DNA from 2 places in the Mesorhizobium sp. P171375 genome. Region 2 is predicted to be linked to the other one. Evidence: predicted binding sites of a transcription regulator. Region 2 holds the regulator's gene; the other holds the start of a gene.
The links. Region 2 encodes LexA, which represses DNA repair genes until DNA is damaged. Its sites were predicted from a motif close to TGTTCNNNNTGTGTTCNG; they were not measured.
Positions count from the first base shown of each region.

Region 1: the regulator LexA is predicted to act here: its motif matches at 6,179-6,196, upstream of dinB (DNA polymerase IV).

Region 1 is NZ_JBYNWF010000001.1:3,675,227-3,685,760, reverse strand. Features, by position in the region: gene ACYHH6_RS17740 (hypothetical protein) at 1-351, shown strand, start outside; gene ACYHH6_RS17735 (DUF2934 domain-containing protein) at 481-720, opposite strand; gene ACYHH6_RS17730 (hypothetical protein) at 814-1,017, opposite strand; gene ACYHH6_RS17725 (DUF1236 domain-containing protein) at 1,111-1,440, opposite strand; gene ACYHH6_RS17720 (DUF982 domain-containing protein) at 1,654-1,962, shown strand; gene ACYHH6_RS17715 (hypothetical protein) at 1,978-2,277, opposite strand; gene ACYHH6_RS17710 (hypothetical protein) at 2,437-2,709, shown strand; gene ACYHH6_RS17705 (PRC-barrel domain containing protein) at 2,806-3,090, shown strand; gene ACYHH6_RS17700 (hypothetical protein) at 3,193-3,342, shown strand; gene ACYHH6_RS17695 (hypothetical protein) at 3,478-3,699, opposite strand; gene ACYHH6_RS17690 (heme-copper oxidase family protein) at 3,976-4,383, opposite strand; gene ACYHH6_RS17685 (hypothetical protein) at 4,575-5,342, opposite strand; gene ACYHH6_RS17680 (hypothetical protein) at 5,789-6,025, opposite strand; gene dinB (DNA polymerase IV) at 6,255-7,496, shown strand; gene ACYHH6_RS17670 (excalibur calcium-binding domain-containing protein) at 7,500-7,769, opposite strand; gene ACYHH6_RS17665 (sensor histidine kinase) at 8,050-9,354, shown strand; gene ACYHH6_RS17660 (response regulator) at 9,351-9,998, shown strand; gene ACYHH6_RS17655 (hypothetical protein) at 10,073-10,504, opposite strand.
Region 2 is NZ_JBYNWF010000001.1:4,579,298-4,589,831, forward strand. Features, by position in the region: gene ACYHH6_RS22125 (ComEC/Rec2 family competence protein) at 1-1,338, shown strand, start outside; gene lexA (transcriptional repressor LexA) at 1,345-2,097, opposite strand; gene ACYHH6_RS22135 (molybdopterin molybdotransferase MoeA) at 2,215-3,420, opposite strand; gene moaC (cyclic pyranopterin monophosphate synthase MoaC) at 3,420-3,902, opposite strand; gene trpC (indole-3-glycerol phosphate synthase TrpC) at 3,905-4,717, opposite strand; gene trpD (anthranilate phosphoribosyltransferase) at 4,722-5,732, opposite strand; gene ACYHH6_RS22155 (peptidyl-prolyl cis-trans isomerase) at 5,746-7,641, opposite strand; gene tpiA (triose-phosphate isomerase) at 7,788-8,558, shown strand; gene secG (preprotein translocase subunit SecG) at 8,740-9,243, shown strand; gene ACYHH6_RS22170 (L,D-transpeptidase) at 9,446-10,534, shown strand, end outside.

The DNA of each region.
Region 1 (10,534 bases), 900 kb from region 2:
CATGCCGCCTTCGCCGACCTCTCCCGCCCGCTGTTGTCACTGCCGCTGCTGCCGCCCCTGTCGTTCGACCAGCGCGAACGCGTTGCCGGAGCATGGCGAATGGCCAGCCAGGACATCGCCGACGATATTCGTTTCATCCGCCAATATTTGAAAGTGATTGCCGAGAAGGACGAGAGGCTGTCGACCGGCACGCTCGTTCACAGCCACGCCTATGTCGAAGCCTGCGCCGGCTGGCTGCCCCAGACGGTGGCGCGCTATCGGCGCCACTTGCGCCAGATCACCGAATGCGAACTGGTCATGACAGCTGCCGGTATCCGCTTTGCCCTGTCGAGTTATGCCTGGGAGGCATAGGGCATCGCGCGATCTTCATGCGCAATGAATTGCGCTCCCCGTGGAGGCGCAATTCGTCGGGTTAAGAGACACTGGCGGGCCGAACGGCGACGCCCAGAACGGGGCCGCCCGGGCGAATTCTGCCCTTGCCTATTTCGACTTGGCCTTGCCGGACTTTGCGGCCGCCGGCTTTGCAGCCTTGGGCTTGGCGTCGGGCTTGACGGGCTTCGCAGCAGCCTTCTTCGCCGTCTTCTTCGGTTTGGCGGCCACACCATCTACTTCGGCCGTAGCCTGTTCCCAGTGCTCCTGATGCGCGCCTTCTGGGCGGCCGGCCTGTTCCCAAATCTCATGTGCGCGCTGGCGAATGCGGTCCTGTCTGTCGTCCGTCACTTAAGCCTCCGTGGTTGGGTCCGATGGTTAGGTCCAGATTCCACGAAAACATTAGCCGAAATTTGAGCCCGCGTCTTGAGGGACGAGCTGCTTTCAATGCGGATCGGAAACGACCGCAACGCCGAGCAGCGCCGCTTTCTTAGTGATCAGCCCGGCGAGGTCGGCATCCGACCGATCCGTGCCGGTGCGCTCCCGCAAGAGCGCAATCGCTTCCTTCATCGACAACAGCGCGGTGCTGCGCTCAGCCAACAGCTTGTCGCAACACGCCGCCACGTTGGTCTCGACATGCGGCAACATGGGCAATGCTCCTTTCATCATTCGGCCCTGCCGCCCCTTATTGGGATGAACGACAGGGAGCCGTATTGGTGGTTCGGTCAGTTGTGGCCAGCGTTATTCGACCACCTCAACGATCCTGCGCGTGCTGGGATCGACCAACACTGTATGGTTGTCGACTACAGCGTATCTGTACTGAACGTCAGGAACCTCCTGCAGCTCGACAGTGTCGGGCAAGGCGGAGCCGACATTCAATTCGACCCCAAGCAGGCTGACCGAGGCGAGCGGATGTTTTTTTACGTATTGGTGCACGACCGTGCGCTGTTCGGGGGTGATGATCACCTGCTGCTGCGCCGGCTGCGTAACAATGACTTCGTCGGCCGCGGCAACACCAAGACCTGCGATCATGGCGAGCCCGGCGACTGCTGGAATAAGGACGGTTTTCATCTTCGTCTCCTGTCGTTGTTTGCGAGCTCCACCCTCGTTCCCGCACGAGGCGAAAACAGCACAAATCGCGATGGCGGGCTCCGGGAGGCAAACGCCTCTCGTACGGTCTTGTTCCGTAAGTGGAGACTAATTGATCGGCCCGACCAGCCATTATTGCCGGAACCGCACCGGCATGATTCGCATTGAAGGACGATCCCTCAGGAGACTTTCAAAATGGACGATATGCGGCTGCAAAGTCCCGTGGCAATTGCCGTCGGCGCCGGCTTCCGACGCGACATCACCACGCTGGCCGAGATGCAGAATTTTCTTCGGGAATGGCCGCACGCCAGGCGCGGCAAGATTTACGAAACGGCGCTGAGGGCCTGCGAAATGGCCAGGGCTGGACACGTGACCAAGGACCAGGCGCGGCGGGCTTTCGCAGCCTTTACCGAGGCGGCCGGCATTGCCTGGACCGGCATTGATCCGGTGACCGCGCTGCGCCTGGCCAAGGCTGGACCTGGCCCGCCCCGGTCCACACTGTAGAGACCTCAAGCGAGATCATTGCTTCGGTGGCTGCACAGGCACCTCGCCGGGCTTGATAACCGGTGTTTTGCCCTCGTCCGGCGGCGGCTGCGTCATGCCCTGGTCACCGCTGGGCGGCGGCTGCAGCACGCCGCCGCAAGAACCAAGATCGGCGGTCGAATTGCCATTGCCGGCATCGGCGGGAGGCGGCTGCTGGCCGCCATCCTGTGGCTGCGCCTGGCAAGGCACGGGAGGAGCACCCTCGCCGTTGTCTTGCGCGGCGGCAGGGCCGGCAAGTGCCAGCAGCGCGCACGGCAAGAAAACAAAGATCTTCATTGTCCGGTCTCCGTCTGGAATCGTCTTCTTTTGGCAAATGCAGCCCAGCGGCAATTGGTTCCCCAAGTGGTTCCCAAGCAAGGTGGACCGGTTTCGGGAACCTGCGTGCCGGCGGCGAGTTCCACCTTCTCGATGCAGGCACCGACCAGGGAGAAAATTATGGACCCGCGTAGAAAACCAAGCGACGAAGTGGAAGCCCCGACGCCGCGCCAGCAGGACTGGGATGCGTTGCGTGGCGCAAGGATCCTGCCCGACGGGGCAGATGAAGAAAGCCTGCCGGACACCACCGGTGTCGAGAAGGAAGGCGACCTGCCCGAGGAAGACGACGACAACCCCTATCAGGATAGTGACGATGCCTTGCCTGACGATGCCGAGGAAGCCGCCATTGGTCGCGACCCCGCGCGGCGTGGTGGTCCTTTCGACGAGGTGTAGGCTCGAAGCAGTCTGCGCCGGACTTTCGTGGCGTTTTACCGGAACTCTTCGTTTGTTCGCTGGTTAGGAAATTGTCCAACCCAGAGGAGACCGGTCATGGATCACACCGGTCACGCACGACTTGCCAGCACGGAACTGACGCCCGACATACTCGAAGGCGCGACCATCTACGGCCCTGACGACGAGAAGATCGGTTCTGTCGATCATCTGCATGGCAGTCAGGTCGTCATCGACGTCGGTGGCTTTCTTGGCATCGGCGCCAAGCCGGTGGCGGTCACCACCAGCCAGCTTGATTTCATGCGCGACGAGGATGGCGACGTCCACGCCGTCACCAGCTGGACCAAGGACCAGCTCAAGGCGATGCCGGAGCATCGCGACTGATATTTTTCGAAGGGTCCGGCTGCCGCCGGGCCCTTCGTTCGGCACGCCAGGTGCGCCCTGGCGGTTTGGCTTCAGCGGCGCTCTGGTGATCAGGAGAGACCGATGATCAGAAAACTCAAATCAGGGAAATACCGCCTCTATTCGCGCAAGGTCGATGAAAAGACTGGACGACGACGCAACCTCGGCACCTTCGACAGCCGCGAGGCGGCCGAAAAACACGAACGCGAAGTCCAGTATTTCAAGCGCCATTGAGATCGCTCCCCGACCTCTTCAGCGCGCAGGCAATGGCCCGACGCTGAGCGTGTGCTGCGTGCACGCTCCGGCACCGACGGCGGCCGGCGCCGGGCAGCCGTCGGCGCTTGAGGCCGACGGGCGCGCGAGCGGCCTTCAGTTCGACGCGGAATCGCCTAGCGCTTCGGTGAGGAAGGACGCGGCGATCAGGTCGTCGGCGTCGAGGCGTAGGGAGCCTTCGCTACCCCCCATAATGGCTGCGACCTTCTGGAAGGTCTGCATCTCGTATTCGGTAATCCTGGCATTTTGCATCCTGGCCTTCAGATCGGCAACGCGTCGGCCCAGTGAGGCGGACGTTCCGATTTCTCTTTTCGACATGGCGTCGTGCTCCTCCCCCAACCCATGCTTGGTTTTGCCTCTGCTCGCTTAGCTGTACCCAGAGCTGCCTATTTATAAGGCAGCATGAATACAGTCGCGGCAACGCGCGGTACCAGGGAAGGTTCCAGCATAAAATGGTCACGAAATAATACGGGAGGGCCGGGAGTCTAGAACCGGTGACTGGCGCCGCAACCAGGGGCTGCGGCCGTCAAGCCACGCCATCCCCGCGTCGCCGTTAGCGACGCAGGTCGGACTGCAATCGCGTTGCGCGATCGGTCAGCGAGAGGGCGACGGCACGCCAGAGACCGAGCGCGCGGTTTCAGGCGAGAAAACCACGAAAGCGAAGATCAGAACGGCACCGGCGACGATCAACGAGCCGCCGGCAACGACAGGCTCAAGCGCCGGGTTTCCCTGCAACATCACGTAGAGGGCCGGCAGCATGATCACCACGCCAACCGTATAGAGCCAGTAGTGAATCATGGCGATGCGGCGCGCCGCCTTTTGCGGATTGAGCGCGTAGTACCCGCCGAAGATGGCGCTCGTCACCCAGCCCAGCAGGTTGATATGCGCATGCGCCGGGAAGGCGCTGTGATCGCCTGAGATGGCCATCTGCAGGCCGGCCGCAATTCCCAATATGAGGAACACGATGGCGGTTTTGAAAAAGAGCTCTGAAACCTTAGGCATGTCGTTCTCCCCCGATGCCGTTTACCCCAGTATTGCGAAGGCTACACTTAGGAGTGAAGATTTTCCATACCGTACTTGGGGTTAGTAACGCTTTTCCCCTAGGACCGGCAGTTCCCTCGGCCCGTCAAAAAGCCGCCGGGGCGAACCCCGGCGGCATGGTCGTTCTATTGGGCCGTTTCAGCCGCGAGGCTTTACGGCGTTGCCGGAGCCAGCTTGGCGGCCATCTGGTCGATCTTGTCGGCAAGCACGCCGTTGGCCCAGTCGGTGACCTCGGCGTCGACCGGCTTGTTGGCCATATCGGCGAGTGCGTCATCGAGCGATGGGATGTTGCCGGTAGCCGTATCGGCAGCCGTCTGCGCCGCGGCAGCCGCCGCTTCAGCATCCGTGACCGCGGCCTCCAGATCCGTCATCGTTGCGTCCTGGGCCGCCTGCTCCTCGGGCGTTGGAGGCGTAACCACATGCGCCGCGTCGAAGGCCGCCTGCTGGGCGGCCACCGCGGCCTGAGCCTCCGTCACCGCCGCATTGGCCTCGTCAACCGCGGCTTGGGCGTTCTTGGCAACTGCCGACGCCGTCACATAAGCCTGAACGCCGGCGAACTTCTTGCTCTTGGAGTTCACATAGGCGTTGATGTTGCGTTGCAGCGAGTTCAGCCGGCCAAGCTTGGCGTGGATGTTCTTTTCCTTGGGCGTCGCGGCGACTTCGACGTCATCGACAGCCTGGTCTTCGGTCGAGGCCTTCTTGCCGGCGTGAGCCGATGCCGATTTGCCATGCGAAGCGCTGTTGCCGGATTTGCCGCTGCCGCTATTGCCGTTGCCGCCGCCATTGCCGTTGCCGCCGCCGTTGCCACCACCATGGCCGTGGCCACCACCGTTACCGTTGCCACCAGCACCAGCCAGGGCCGGAGAGGCCAGAAGCGCAAACGCGGCAAGCGCCGCCAAAAGAGTTTTTCGGGATGTCATAATACCTCCTCGGGGGATAGCCCACCTCCGCCGACTCGCTATAGCAGCGCCATATGAGAATTTGCTAATTCGACGGAGTAAACTTTAGATAAATGTGGTTGCGATACGCGATAATCGACCGGCAAAAGGTTGGACAAAATCTTGTAAATAATTGATATATAAAGATAAATATGAACACCGCCGAGCGGATCGGCCCTTTGCGCGACTGACGCCCTATACTGATCAGACCTTAGGCCTAATTGCTGCGATACTTAGGTCGCAACCAAGACCGTCGTCGCGTGATTTGCCGAACAGGTGTCGAATACGGATTCGACATGAGCGAGCACCTGCAGAGCCCGCTTTCGACGCGGATGGATTGAGGGCCGGCACCCACGCGTTCGGAGCATCGGTGATGGTCGATTGTCGCCCCGAAGGCATTGCCTTTCAGGCGTTTGCGGCATTGGGCTCTATGGCATCAGCAGGATATCGGCGCCCGGCTGTTCATCGAACAGCACGGCGCAGCCGCGCCTCAGCGCCACCGCAGACAGGGCGTTGGCCACCGCCTCGTCCGGCGACACGAAATCGCCAGTCAGCACCCGCAATTCTTCCACCGCCTTGGCCATAGACACGCAGTGCCCGGCAACGCGATCGCTCGCGCAGGCGTCAACGACCCTGACGAGGTCGATCATCTCGAACTGGCCCATACCAGCCTCCACGAAACAGTGTCCCAACGAGACCATGAACGCCGTGGCGAGAGACAATGTTCCCTGCGCCCGGCGGGAAGGCGGCTCAATCGACGGCCGGTTCTCCAGCGAATTCACTGGAGGTAAGCGCCTCGCTTGACAGCGGACCCTGTTTGTTCTCTATTTGTTCGTCAAAACCACCCTAGCAACAGACGCGGCTAATGCTGCAACGCCCAAAGGAACGGCCGGGATGGAACCCACCATCCTGCATGCGGATCTCGATGCCTTCTATGCCTCCGTCGAGCAGCTGCTCGACCCGTCGCTCAGGGGCAAGCCGATTGCCGTCGGTGGCGGCGTCGTGCTGGCCGCTTCCTACGAGGCCAGGGTTTTTGGCGTGCGCGGCGGGATGCCGGGACGGCGCGCTCGGGAGCTTTGCCCGCAGTTGATCTTTGTCGGCGGAAATTTCGGCGAGTACCAGAGACTGGGCGACGCCGCGATAAAAGTGCTCGACGATTTCACGCCGCTGGTCGAGCGGATTTCCATCGACGAGGCCTTTGCCGATGTCGCCGGCTGCACGCATCTGTTCGGGTCGCCGGCCGAGATCGCCGCCACGGTGCGGCGACGTGTACGGGCCGAGCTCGGCCTCCCGATCTCGATCGGCGTGGCGCGCACCAAGCATCTGGCCAAGATCGCCTCGCAAGTGGCGAAGCCCGACGGGCTGGTGGTGGTCGATCCGGCAACGGAACTCGCCTTCCTGCACGACCTGCCGGTCGGGTTGATGTGGGGCGTCGGCCCGGCGACCAAAGCGCGGCTGGCCGAGATCGGCATCGAGACCATCGGCCAGTTGGCCAAGACCCACAGCGGCGCGTTGCGCCGGCTGCTCGGCCCCGCCGCCGGCGAGAAGCTGGCATCGCTGGCGTGGAACCGAGATCCGCGAAAACTCGAGACGCACCGGCGGGCGCATTCGGCCGGCGCCCAATCGGCGCTCGGCAAGCGGCCGGCCGAGGCCCATGTGTTCGGACCTGTTCTTCTGCATCTGGCAGACCGGGTCGCCAGCCGGCTCAGGGCAAAATCGCGGCCCGGCCGCGCGGTGACGGTGCGGGTGCGTTTCGCCGATCTGCACGCGGTCACGCGCTCGGTGACGCTCGATCAGCCGATTTCGGCGACGGCGATGCTGGCCGAAATCGCCGAGGAGCTGGTGCGCGGCGTGCTGGCCGCCAACCCTCGGGAGAAGACCATCTCGCTGCTGGCGATCTCGGTGTCGCAGTTGGAAGAAAGTGCCGAGCTGCAGCTCGAGCTGCCGCTCGGCCTCGATGACGAGAAGCAGCGGCCCGGCAGCAAAAAGGGCCTGGCGCGCTTTGGCGCCGACCGTGCCATCGACAAGATCCGCCAGCGCTTTGGCAGAGAGGCGGTCGGCTATGGCGCGGTGGCGCTGGAAGCCCGGCGCTCGGTCCCCGACGCCTTCCGCGAACTGGCGGAAAAGGAGCTGTGAAAACTATCGGCCGGTGCGCCAATAGCGATGCACCTTGACGCCGCTTGCATTTCTCCCATTCCAGGGCTCGCAAGCTATGCCGTCATGGTCGGCGTCGTGCGTCGGCCAGTAGCCCGGTTCTCCCAAACGCGCAGGGGCCAGGCCGACGGCACGGGCAACGCTACAGTTCGGAAATGCCGCAAGGTGCCTGAGCACGGCCCAAGGCGAGTCGAACCGGACGCCCAGGAAGCCGGAAACGATGTAGCCGAACAACAGGATGAATGGGGCCAGCATGGCCAGCCATCTCAACCTGCCCGACCTGCCGTGGCGGCGATGCATTGGCCAACGCAGGAACGGCAGGAGCATCATCCTTGGCAGCCAAACCTTCCATGGGCGCAAAAAGTTGCGCAGGCAATGTCGCAAACGCTGCGCTGCCTCTATAACAGGTTTGGGTCGAGAAAGGCAGGACGTGCGATTGCTTGGGGGTTTCCTGGGAGAGTTCTTGCAGCGTTGGGGCAGATTGTCGCTGGCCCTGCAGTTCCTCATTGCCGGCGGTATCGGGCTGCTGGTGGTGATGCTGGTGGTCGGCCTGTGGGTGACCTCGCAAATCCGGCAAGGCGTCATGCGCAATTCCGCCGCGACCACGGCGCTCTATGTCGACAGCGTGATCGCGCCGCTATTGCCCGACATGCGCAAAAGCCGCGAGCTCGACGATACCGTCAAGCGGGCGCTCGACGAGACGCTCGACCAGGGTGCACTCGGCCAGCGGCTAGCGTCGTTCAAGCTGTGGCGGCGCGACGGCACGATCCTCTACGCCAAGGATACGACGCTGATCGGCAAGGTGTTCGAGCCCAACGCCAACCTGGTCGCCGCCTTCAGCGGCAATGTCGTGGCCGAGTACAACGACCTCGACGACGATGCCGAGAGCCAACACGAGAAAAAGACTGAAGCTGGGCCGCTGCTGGAAATCTACAATCCGGTACGCGAACCCTGGTCGGGCGAAGTCGTCGCCGTTTCGGAGTTCTACGAGGTTGCCGACGGCTTCGAGTCGACGCTGAACGTCGCTTTGTGGCAAAGCTGGCTGGTCGTGGCCGGCGCCACCGCGGCAGCATTGGCGCTGCTGTCGGGCATCGTCTTTCGCGGCAGCCGCACTATCCAAACCCAGCGGGAGGCACTCGAGGCCAAGATCGCCGAATTGCGGGCGCTGCTGTCGCAGAACTCATCTCTGCGCGAGCGCGTGCAGCACGCCTCGCGCCGCGCCACTGCGCTCAACGAACGCTATCTCAGGCGCATCGGCGCCGATCTTCACGACGGGCCGGCCCAGCTCGTGGCGCTGGCGGCACTCAGGATGGACAGCCCGATCTTGCTTGATCCCGGCGCCCCCACCGCGCTGCGCGAAGCCGAGATCGCCGACATCCACAAAACGCTTGATGAAGCGATCCGCGAGATACGCGGCATCTGCAACGGTCTCGTCCTGCCGCAGATCGAGACGGCGGCGGTGCTCGACATATTGCGGCTGGCGGTCACCGAACACCAACGGCGGACCGGAACCTCGGTTTCGCTGACGCTGCCAAAGCGCTTGCGCGAACCCGGCCCTTCCGAGAAGATCAGCATCTATCGTTTTGTCCAGGAAGGCTTGAACAATGCCTATCGCCACGGGAAAGGCAGGGATCAGGCGGTGAAAGCGGCAATGAAAGGCGGCAAGCTGTTCGTCGAGGTCCTCGACGGCGGTCCCGGATTCGACCCGGCAAGAAGCGAGGGCCTTGGGCTTGCCGGTCTCAGGGAGCGTATCGAGAGCATCGGCGGCCAGTTTGAAACTGTATCTGGCCCACAAGGCACACGACTGGTGATAACATTGTCCATTGAGGAGCAATCGTGACCCAAGCCATCCGCATTGCCATTGTCGACGACCATCCGTTGTTTCGCGAGGGCGTAGCGCGCAGCCTCGGCGAGATCGGTGGTTTCGAAGTGGTCGGCGAAGGCGCCAGCGCCGAGGATGCCGAAAGGCTGGTCGCGACCATGCGGCCCGACATCGTGCTGCTCGACATCAGCATGCCGGGCGGCGGGCTCGCCGCCGCGGCAAGCATCATGACCGGGCACCCCGGCCAGAAAATCGTCATGCTGACCGTGTCGGAAGCCAATGCCGACGTTGCCCAGGCGCTCAATGCCGGCGCGCGCGGCTATGTGCTGAAAGGCGTCGGTTCGAAGGCGCTGGCTGAAATCCTCAGCAATGTCGCGGCTGGCGAAAGCTATGTCTCGCCGACACTGTCGGCCCGGCTTCTGTCGGACCTGTTGCAGCCGGCGAACCGCAAGGCCGAACCTCTCCAGCAGCTCACCGGCCGCGAGACCGATATTCTGCGCCTGGTGGCGGAAGGCTTGAGCAACAAGGAAGTCGCCGCACGGCTTTCGCTGCAGGAGAAGACAGTCAAGCATCACATGACGCGGGTTCTGGCCAAGCTCAATGTCCGCAACCGCACCGAGGCGGCGCTGCTGATGCGCGAGGCGCGGGAGCGCGCGAGTTGACGCGCGGCGCACGGACGACGCCCATCCGCCCCAGGCACTGAGGCAAAAAACACATCCGCCTAAAACGGCTACTCTCACAAACTTTTCAAACGTGCCACATCGGCGGGGGTCGCCGCGCGCTCGATAATGGTGCGGTCGAGCGCATCCTTCATCGTGAACCGACCATTTTGGATCCGTTCCTTCATGCCGTTGGGATGGGTGACCGTGATGCCGGTGGCGTCGACCTCGACCTGGTCGCCGGTTGCAGAATTCACATGGCTGGCCTTGCCGGCGCCGGAATTACCCTTGCCCTTGCCGTTACCGCCGCTGTTGCTGTTACCGTTTCCACCGCTGTTGCCGTTGCCGCCACTGTTGCCGCCGCCACCCCCATTGCCGCCGCCATTGCCGCCGCCACCGCCATTGCCGCCATCCTTGGCGAAGGCATTGCTGGCGGCAATCTTGGCGACGCCGTCAAAGCTGAGGTGGTAGGGCACAAGAATCAGGGCGAGCGTTGTGGACGCCCGCAAGGAAAGCCAGCAGAGTTGGCGCAATCGCGT
Region 2 (10,534 bases):
CCCGATTTCTCCTCGCGCCGGCCTGTCAAGAAATATGCCGCCGCAGCGGCACTTGTTTCCATCGCCGCCTATCTCGTCATTTCAGGCATCGTGGTTGCCGCCGAGCGCAGCTTCATCATGCTGGCGGTCATGCTTGTCGCGGTGCTGTTTGATCGCGCAGCGCTGACCATGCGCAATCTGGCGATCTCGGCCATCGCCGTCATCCTTGTGTCGCCGCATGAGGTTGTCGGCCCGAGTTTCCAGATGTCGTTTGCGGCCACCGCCGCCCTTGTCGGCGCCTATGCCGGCTGGGCCGACTACCGTGCCGACAAGGTGAGAACGCCGCCCGCAAGGCGCTCGTTCGTCGGCTTTCTGTCGCGAAGATTCCTGCTGGCCATGGGCGGCCTCGCCATGACCTCGATCATTGCCGGAAGTGCCACCGCGCTATTCGCCATCTGGCATTTCCAGCGCGTGTCGCCGCTCAGCCTGCTCGCAAATCTGGCCGTGATGCCGATTGTGTCGTTGATCGTCATGCCCTTCGCCGTGCTCAGCGCGCTGGCGATGCCGTTCGGCGCCGATGGACCGTTCCTTTATGTGATGGGCAAGGGCCTGGCGGCGATGATCGCCATCTCCGCCTGGATTTCTCAGCGCTCGCCGGTCGATGCCGTCGGCCTGATCTCTATCCGCTCGGTGCTGCTGGTGGCGGTCGCCCTCGTCATCGCCACCATGGCCACCACGTGGCTGAGGCTGGCGGCCGTGCCTTTCGCGCTGGCCGGCCTGTTGACTGTGCCACAGGTGCGCACGCCCTATGTGCTTATCTCGGAAGATGCGCATCTGGTGGCATTGCCGATCGGCGGCGGCGAACTCGCGCTCAACCGGGAACGCTGGAACGAATTCACCACCGATAATTGGAAACGGGCATTGAGAGCCGAAACCATTATCCCGCCTGAGATTTTCGAGGCAACGGACACGCGGTTCGATCTAGACCCGCTCGACCTGCCGCCAGGCTCGCCCTTCTATTGCACAGGCAATCTCTGCATTGCCCGGCATCCGGCCGGAGCCATCATCGCGCTGGCAAAAGACCGCAACACAGCGCGGCCAGCCTGCGCTTTCGCGAGCCTGATCGTCATCGACGACGCCACCGCCTACAATCCGTGCCGCGACCCGCTGGTGCTGGTCGTGACCAAGAAGCAACTTGCCCGCGATGGCAGTGCCGCCGTCTTCTTCGACCCACAATCGGCCGCGACAGCGCCAATGATCCGTTTCGCCGTCGACAAGCCCTATCGTCCCTGGCACGAGCAACGCCGCTTCTCACGCGAAGCACGCGGTCTGCCGCCTTACAAGCATCGCGAAAAGTAAGCCGGCTCAGTAGCGCCGGATCAGGCCGACCAGCTTGCCCTGCACCTTGACCCGGTCCGGCCCGAAGATGCGGGTTTCGTAGGCCGGGTTGGCGGCTTCCAGCGCGATCGAGGCGCCCTTGCGGCGGAAGCGCTTCAACGTCGCTTCCTCTTCATCGACCAGCGCCACCACGATCTCACCGGGGCTGGCCGTATCGGCATTGCGGATGATCACCGTATCGCCGTCGAAAATGCCGGCCTCGATCATCGAGTCACCCTTGACCTCGAGCGCGTAGTGTTCGCCGCCCATGATCATGTCGGGCGGCACCGAGATCGAATGCGTCTGGTGCTGGATGGCGTCGATCGGCACACCGGCGGCGATGCGGCCCATCACCGGGATCGACACCGCGGAAACGGCGTCGTCATTGCCGGCCGACATCGAACGAGACGAGGAGGCCGGCTTGATCTGGCGGCCGAGACCGCCTTGGCCCTGACCGCCTTGGCCGAGGCTGCCCTGGATGATGCTTGGCGAAAACCTCTTCGCCGCATTGAGGCCGGGTGCGATCGAGTCGGGCAGCCGCAGCACCTCGAGCGCGCGCGCCCGGTTCGGCAGCCGGCGAATGAAACCGCGCTCCTCCAGCGCCGTGATCAGGCGGTGAATGCCGGACTTGGACGCAAGGTCGAGCGCCTCCTTCATCTCGTCGAAAGACGGCGGGATTCCGCTCTCCTTCAGGCGTTCATGGATGAACATCAGAAGTTCATGTTGTTTGCGCGTCAGCATCGCGGCCCCCACGGGTTCTGAAACCAGAATCAGAAAAAACAAACCCAGAACAAACACTATCTGTTCCAGTTGTGTTCCGCAACCTTTTAAAGTTTAATGAATGTGTTGACGTTTTGTTCAGCGTAACATCAGGACGCTGCAGGCGGCACCCGCGGCGGCGGCCGGAGCGAAGGGCTCGCGCACGATCAAGCCGTTGGCGTCGGCCAGCATTCTCAGCATCGAGGAATCCTGGATGCCGAACGGCGTCGCCACCCTTGCGCCGGTTTCTTCGCTCACCACGGCGCGCACATAGTCTTGCCTCAGATCATTGGCCGGCATCGCGGCGCCAAGCTGCGCGGGGCGGATGTCCTGCCGGTGCGTGCGGCCGCCGAGCTGCGCCAAAAGCGGCTTCAAAAACAGCTGCGAGCAGACCAGGCTCGCCACCGGATTGCCGGGCAGGCCGATGCACCTGATGTCGCCGAGACGCCCGAACATCAGCGGCTTGCCCGGGCGCATGGCGAGCTTCCAGAAATCGAGCTTCATGCCTTCGCTGGTCAGTACATCGTGCACGAGGTCGTGGTCGCCGACCGAGGCGCCGCCGAGCGTGACGATGACGTCGGCTTTTGCCGCGACAGCCTTGCGCACCAGCGCCGCTATGTCGGCTTTGCGATCTGCCGCAATGCCGAGATCAAGCGCTTTGGCGCCGACAGACTGCGCGGCGGCCGCAACGCCGTAAGCGTTGGAAGAGATGATCTGATCCGGACCGGGGTCACGCCCCGGCGGCAGCAATTCGTCGCCGGTGGCAATGATCGCGACCAGAGGCCGGCGCACGACGTTGAGCATCGGATGATTGGCCGACGCCGCAAGCGACAATGCGGCCGGATCAAGCACGCGACCTTTTTGCAGGAGCAGGTCGCCTTGAGAGAAATCCAGTCCACGGCGGCGGATGTTACGGTCTTTCGCGGTCGGCTCGGTGACCTCGATATGGCCATTGCCAAGGTCGCGGACATTCTCCTGGATGACGATCGTGTCGGCACCTTCGGGCAGCGGGGCGCCGGTGAAAATGCGGACAGCCTCCGCCCTGCCGACCGAGCCGTCAAAGCCGCGTCCGGCCGGCGCCATGCCGATCACCGAAAGCCGCGCCGGGGCGGATGCCACATCCTGCGCCCGCGCGGCATAGCCGTCCATGGCGGACGCGTTGAAAGGCGGCTGAGTGCGCAGCGCCACGACAGGTTCCGCCAGCACCCGGCCGGCCGCATCCGCCAGGGCGATGCTTTCACCCGGCAGCGCCGCAGCGCCTTCCAGCAGGCGCTCCAGCGCCTCGGCCACCGGAACCAGCGCCATCAGGCGCCCGCCTTGTAGTCGCCGGACTTGCCGCCGGTCTTTTCAACCAGCCTTATGCCGGAAATCACTATGGCGCGGTCGGCCGCCTTGGCCATGTCGTAGATGGTCAGGCAGGCAACCGAGGCCGCGGTAAGCGCCTCCATTTCAACGCCGGTCTTGCCGGTGACACGGGCAAGCGCGGTGACCCTGAGGCCGGGCAGGACGGTGTCCGGCTCGATGTCGACCGACACCTTGGTCAACAGCAGCGGATGGCAGAGCGGGATCAGCTCATGCGTCTTCTTGGCTGCCATGATGCCGGCGATGCGCGCTGTGCCCAGCACATCACCCTTCTTGGCGTTGCCGTCGAGGATCATTTTCAGGGTTTCAGGCCGCATCGAGACAAAGCCCTCGGCGACTGCCGTGCGCGTCGTCTCCGCCTTGTCGCCGACATCGACCATATTGGCCTCGCCCTTGGCGCCGAGATGGGTGAGGGCGGCTGGCATCCTCAGACGGCCTCTGCCGGCGTCTTGCCCGTCAAAAGCAGGCGCGTTGCCGCCGCCACATCCTGTTGCCGCATCAGGCTCTCGCCGACAAGGAAGGTTTCGATGCCGGCCTTTTGCATCCTGAGGCAGTCGTCGTGGGTGAAAATGCCGCTCTCGCTGACCAGCAAGCGACTGCCCGGCACCATGGACGCCAGCCGCTCGGAGGTTTCAAGACTGGTCTCGAACGTCCTCAGATTGCGGTTGTTGATGCCAATCAGCCGCGACGAGAGTTTTACCGCGCGCTCAGTCTCGGCCTCGTCATGCACCTCGATCAGCGCATCCATGCCGAGTTCGAATGCGGTCGCTTCCAATTCGCTCGCCAGGGCATCGTCGACGCTGGCCATGATGATCAAGATGGCGTCGGCGCCCCAGGCGCGGGCCTCGTAGACCTGGTAGGGATCGAACAGGAAATCCTTGCGCAGCGCGGGCAGCGACACCGCCTTGCGGGCGTTGGTTAGAAATTCCGGCGCGCCCTGGAAGGATGGCGCATCGGTCAGCACCGAAAGACAGGCGGCGCCGCCTTTTTCATAGGCCTGCGCCAGCGTCGGCGGGTCGAAATCGGCACGGATCAACCCTTTGGAAGGGCTCGCCTTCTTGATCTCGGCGATCAGGGCAAAGTTGCCCGATCTGCGCTTCGCCTCGAGCGCCGCGAGAAAGCCGCGCGGCGCGGTGGCATCCTTCGCCCGTGCCTTGATCTCGGCCAGCGGTATCAGCGCCTTTGCCGCCGCGATCTCGTCGCGCTTGTAGGCCTCGATCTTGCGCAGAATGTCAGCCACGGCCCTATCCGTTCGAAATCTCGACCAGCCTGTCGAGCACGCCTAGCGCCCGGCCGCTGTCGATGGCTTGTGCCGCCGCCGCCATGCCGTCGGCAAGCGTTGATGCCTTGCCCGCCACCACCATGCCGGCGCCGGCATTCATCAGCACCGTGTCGCGATAGGCGCCGGCAGCGCCGCCCAGCATGTCGCGCAATGCCTGGGCGTTGTAGGCGGCGTCTCCGCCGCGCAACTCGTCCTTGGTATGGCGTTGCAAACCGACTGCTTCCGGGGTGAGCGTAAAGTGGCGGATCTCGCCACCGGCCAGTTCGGCAACCTGCGTTTCGCCGGTGGTGGTGATCTCGTCATAGCCGTCGCCATGGACGACCCAGGCATGCTCTGTACCCAGCGCCTTCAATGTCTCGGCCACCGGCACGATCCATTCCGGCAAGAACACGCCGACCATCTGGCGGCTTACGCCGGCCGGATTGGACAGCGGTCCGAGCAGGTTGAAGATGGTGCGGGTGCCGAGCTCGACGCGCGTCGGGCCGACATGCTTCATCGCCGGATGATGCGCCGGCGCGAACATGAAGCCGACGCCCGCCTCATGGATGCAGCGGCCGATCGTCTCCGGCGGGATATCGATCTTGACGCCGAGCGCAACCAGCACGTCGGCGGCGCCCGTCAGCGACGACAGGCCGCGATTGCCATGCTTTGCCACCGGCACGCCGCAACCGGCGATGACGAAGGCCGAAGCCGTCGAGATGTTGACCGAATGGGAGTTGTCGCCGCCAGTGCCGACGATGTCGATGGCGCCTTCAGGCGCTTCGACGCGCAGCATCTTGGCGCGCATGGTGGCAACGGCGCCGGAGATCTCGCTCACCGTCTCGCCGCGCACGCGCAGCGCCATCAGGAAGCCGCCGATCTGGCCCGGCGTCGCGTCGCCCGACATGATGATGTCGAAGGCTTCGCGCGCTTCCTCGAAGGTAAGCGCGGTCCCGGTGGCGACCTTGGCGATATGGATCTTGAGGGCGCTCATGGGGCCAAAACGTTCATTGGGCTACGGCTTGGGCAACGGCGGCCTGGTCGATGCTGACGGCGTATTGCGTCTGCAATTGCGCCACCAACTGGTCGAGCAGATCGTCGGACATGCCTTGCGTGAAGGATTTCTGCGCGTCGTCGGGCACCGAACTGGCGTCGGCTCCGGCCGGCTCGAACACTTCGGCCACCTTGAACAGAATCTGGCCTTCGCCGGTGGGTGAGGGGATCAGCCCGGTGCCGCCTTCGCCGACGCCGAACATCGCTGCAGCGCCGTCCTTGCCGAAATCGACGTCGTCGGCCTCGCGCTTCACGCCGCGCTTGGTCTGCTTTTCGAGCTTCAGTTCGCCGGCGATGACGTCGAGTGTGGTGCCGGCCTTGAGGCGTTTGTCGAGCTCGTCTGCCTTCGCGGTCAGCCGTTTGGTCGTTTCCTCGGTCGTCCAGTCGGCCACCACCCTCTGGCGAACCTCGTCGAGCGTGCGGTCGCGAGCCGGCGTGATCGATGTCAGCTCGTAGAATACGAAGCCATTGTTGGTCGTGGTCAGGGCTTCATTCTCGGTGTTGGGCTCAGCCTCGAACACCGCCTTGATCAGGTCGGGCGATGCCGGCAGGTCCTTGATGATGGTCCCGTCCGGCTTGAGGCCGGTGCGGTCGATGGCCTCGACGGTGACGTCCTTGAGCTTCAGTTTGGCGGCGGCTTCGGCGAGCGTGCTGCCTGCGGCGCGGGTGTCTTCGTAATTGTCGTGCACGTCGAGCAGGATGCGGCTTGCTTCGCCCAGCGCCAGATCCTTGCGGATCTGGTCAGACACTTCGGCCAGCGGCTTCACCACTTCCGGCTTGATCTCGGTGACGCGCAAAAGCACCGGGCCGAACGTGCCCTGGACGACCGGGCTGACTTCGTTGACGGCAAGCGCGAATGCGGCATCGGCGACCGCCTTGTCGCTGATCTTGTCCTTGGAGAGCGTGCCAAGCAGCGTATCGGCCTGGGTCTTTCCTTGCGCGGTGACGATCTTGTCGAAGGTGGCGCCCGTCTTCAGCGAATCGGACGCGGCTTTGGCGGCGTCCAGCGTCGGAAACACCAGCTGTTCGATGGTGCGCATTTCCGGCGTGGTGTAGCGCCCCTTGTTCTTGTTGTAGTCGTCGCTGACCTGCTGGTCGGTCACGGCGCTGATATCCATGATGTCTTCAGGCTCGAGCCGGACATAGGAGAATTTGCGGTATTCCGGCGCCGCGTAGGTTTTCTTGTTGGTCTCGAAATAGGCCTGAAGCACGCTGTCGGATGGTGCCTGGATCGGCTCGACCAGCGCCTTCGGCAAGGTCAAATAGTCGATGGTGCGGTCTTCGCCGCGATAGAGCGCGACCGCCTTGAAGAAGGTGTCCGGAGCCTTGAGGCCGTCCGAAACCGCCTCGACGATCTGCTGGCGCACCGCCACCTGAGCCCGGTTCTTCAAATAGTCCTCCGGCCGCATGCCGAGTTCGCGCAGCCGGGATTCGAACAGCCGGCGATCGAACTGGCCATTCGGGCCCTGGAAGGCAGGCTCCTGGCGCGTCAGTTCGGCCAGCCTGTCCTTGGAGAAGCCAAGTCCGAGCTTGCGCGCCTGTTCGTCGAGGACGGCGCCCGACACAAGCTGCGCCAGCACCTGGTTGTCGATGCCATAGGCCTTGGCCTGCTCGCGGCTGATGCGCTGGCCGATCTGCTGCTGCAGCATGTTGATCTGGCGATCGTAGGCGAGGCGGTATTCGGTGATCGACACGGTGGTGCTGCCGGCGGTTATGACCGCGTGATGGCCGGCCAGGAAGCCGCCCGCCAAGCGGGTGGTGACACCCCAGGCGGCAAAGCTCGCCACCAGCAGTAACAGCAGGGTCTTCGCGACCCAGGTCCCCGCCGCGCTTCTCAATATACCAAGCATTGTTACTTCCGATTTTTCCGCACTTTCGCGTGCGCCCGAGTCTGAAACAAGCGCAATAGCGCCCTTCCGGCTCACTGTCGATTGCTTTGTGGCCTGATTTTGATAGGGAGGGCGAGACCCCAATGTCGCCCGGAGAACCAGATCCCATGACGCCAGGAATTCGACCGCTCGTTGCCGGCAACTGGAAAATGAACGGCACCAGTGTCTCGCTGAACGAACTCAGGATGATCGGCAACGGCTTCATGAGCGGGCTCGATGCCGAGACCGAAGCATTGGTCTGCGTGCCGGCAACCTTGCTGTCGCGCGCGGCCGAAATCCTGTCGCGCACGCCGGTGCGGGCCGGTGGCGAGGATTGCCACATCAAGGAAAGCGGCGCCTTCACCGGCTGTGTCTCGGCCGAGATGCTGAAGGATGCCGGCGCCAGCCACGTCATCGTCGGCCACTCCGAGTGCCGGGAACAGCGTGGCGAGGACGATGCGACTGTCCAGGCGAAGGCGTCTGCCGCATGGCGCGCCGGGCTTGTGGCCATCATCTGCATCGGCGAGACCAAGGCCGAGCGCGAAGCGGGCGCCGCGCTCGACGTGCTGTCGCGCCAGGTCGCCGGCTCGGTGCCGCCAAGTGCAACGCCGGCCAATACCGTCATCGCCTATGAACCGGTATGGGCGATCGGCACCGGCCTGACGCCAACCGCCGACGACGTGGCCGAGGCGCATGCGCATATTCGCGAAAAATTGTCGGCGGGACTCGGGGCCTCAGCGGCCGGCAAGATCCGCATCCTCTATGGCGGCTCGGTCAAGCCGTCCAATGCGGTCGAACTGCTCGGCGTCAAAAACGTCGACGGCGCGCTCGTCGGCGGCGCAAGCCTGAAGGCGGCGGATTTTCTCGCCATCGCCGAAGCCTACCAGAATATCGCGTAGGCTCGGCCGCTTCCTCGCCGACTTATGAAACGCCGCGCCGCGGCCGAAATCGTTGCAAAGGGCGCATTGCTTCCCATATTCCGGCCACGGGCTTGGAAATGCCGTTAAAGCATTGTATGGAGCCGCCTCCAAATCACCGGCCCTGATCGCCAGGGAGCGGCAGGGCTTGCCAGGATAAAATATGGAAACCGTACTGATCGTCATCCACCTCATGGTCGTGCTCGCCCTTGTCGGCGTGGTGCTGCTGCAGCGCTCCGAAGGCGGTGGTCTCGGCATTGGCGGCGGTTCCGGTTTCATGACCGCGCGCGGTGCGGCCAATGCACTGACGCGGGCGACGGCGATCCTGGCCGCGGCTTTCTTCGTGACGTCGCTGACACTCTCGATCGTTGCCCGCTACGGCGAAAAGCCGATCGACATTCTCGACCGCGTGCCGGCCGACAGCGGCAACGGCGTGCTCAACCAGTTGCCCGGCACGACGGCGCCGACGCCACCTGCCGGCACCACCGCACCGGCTGCGCCTTCGGGCAATGGCGCCGCCACGACGCCGCCGGCGACCGCTCCTGCTACAGCCCCGGCGACGGCTCCGGCCCCAGCTCCGGCAACATCGCCTGCGACCGATTCGGCCACGCCGCCGGCTGCCAACGGCGTCACCTTGCCGGTCACGCCGCAGGTTCCAAACCAGTAGTCGGATAGGGTCAAGTGCCCGCGATCTGTTGTTGTTTCAACACAGTCGCGGCAAATGCACTTGATCACGAAGATTCGACCATGCGTTCCGCTTGAGGCCGCTCCGGCACTTCGATTATAGATTGCGCGCGGCACTTTCTGCGCCCTTGGGGGGCGCCGGGCGACGCCGTGGGCAACAAGCACTGAACGATCGGATCTTCGCTATGCAGCTTCGCAGCTTCATTTTCATGGGGTTTTGTGCCGTATTCGGCATGAGCTCCGCGGCCTTCGCCGGCACTCCGGCAATGACCTCACCGCAGGCGGTTGGCAACACCGCTGTCATCAACGTCGCCGCCAAAAGCGATGCGGCGCAGCTGAAGCTTCTCAAGAAGAAGAAAAACCCGAGCTCGGATGATCTGGCTCAGATCAGCAAGCTCGAAGACAAGATCGCGGCCGACAAGGCGGCAGCCGGCGCCAAGGCGCTCGAGGCCCGCAAGCTGGCCATGCGCGAGGCGGCGAAAGCCAAGGCCGACGCTCAGCGCCAGGCCTTCCTGGCCAGCAAGAGCAAGCCGGTCGTGGTCGCCGACGCCAAGCCGGCCAAGAAGACCACCAAGATCATCTCGCCAGTTGACCCGATTGCGTCGCTCGTGCCGATCGAGTCGGCCGAACCACTCCCGGCCGAAGCGATGAACGTCGCGCTGACCGGCAACAATGGCGAATTGCGCAGCGAGGCCCCGGGCCAGAAGCCGAGGAGCGGGGGACTCTTCGCCGGCCTGTTCGGCGGCACATCGTCTGCCTCCTCGATTGCCTATCTTCCCGAGACGCGGGCACTCGATCAGGCGCTCGCCAAGCGCGAAGCCAAGAAGCAGTTCAAGGTGAAGCCGGAATTCGTGCCGCAGGACGTCGAATTCACCGGTTATGAGCCGGGAACCATCGTCATCGATACCAGCGCACGCCGTCTCTACCTCGTCGAATCGGCTTTCACCGCCCGCCGCTATGCCATTGCGGTCGGCCGCGAAGGCCTGCAATTCAAGGGTACGGTTGCGGTTGGCGACAAGCAGGAATGGCCGCGCTGGATCCCGACCCTGGACATGCAGAAGCGCGAGCCCAAGCACTATGGCCAATACAAGGACGGCATGCCCGGCGGCGGTCAGAACCCGCTCGGCGCCCGCGCCATCTATCTCTATGACGGCAAGAAGGACACGCATCTGCGCATCCACGGCACCATCGCGCCGCAGTCGATCGGAACCAGCGCCTCCAATGGCTGCTTCCGGATGATCAACGAGCACGTCATGGACCTCTACAGCCGCGTC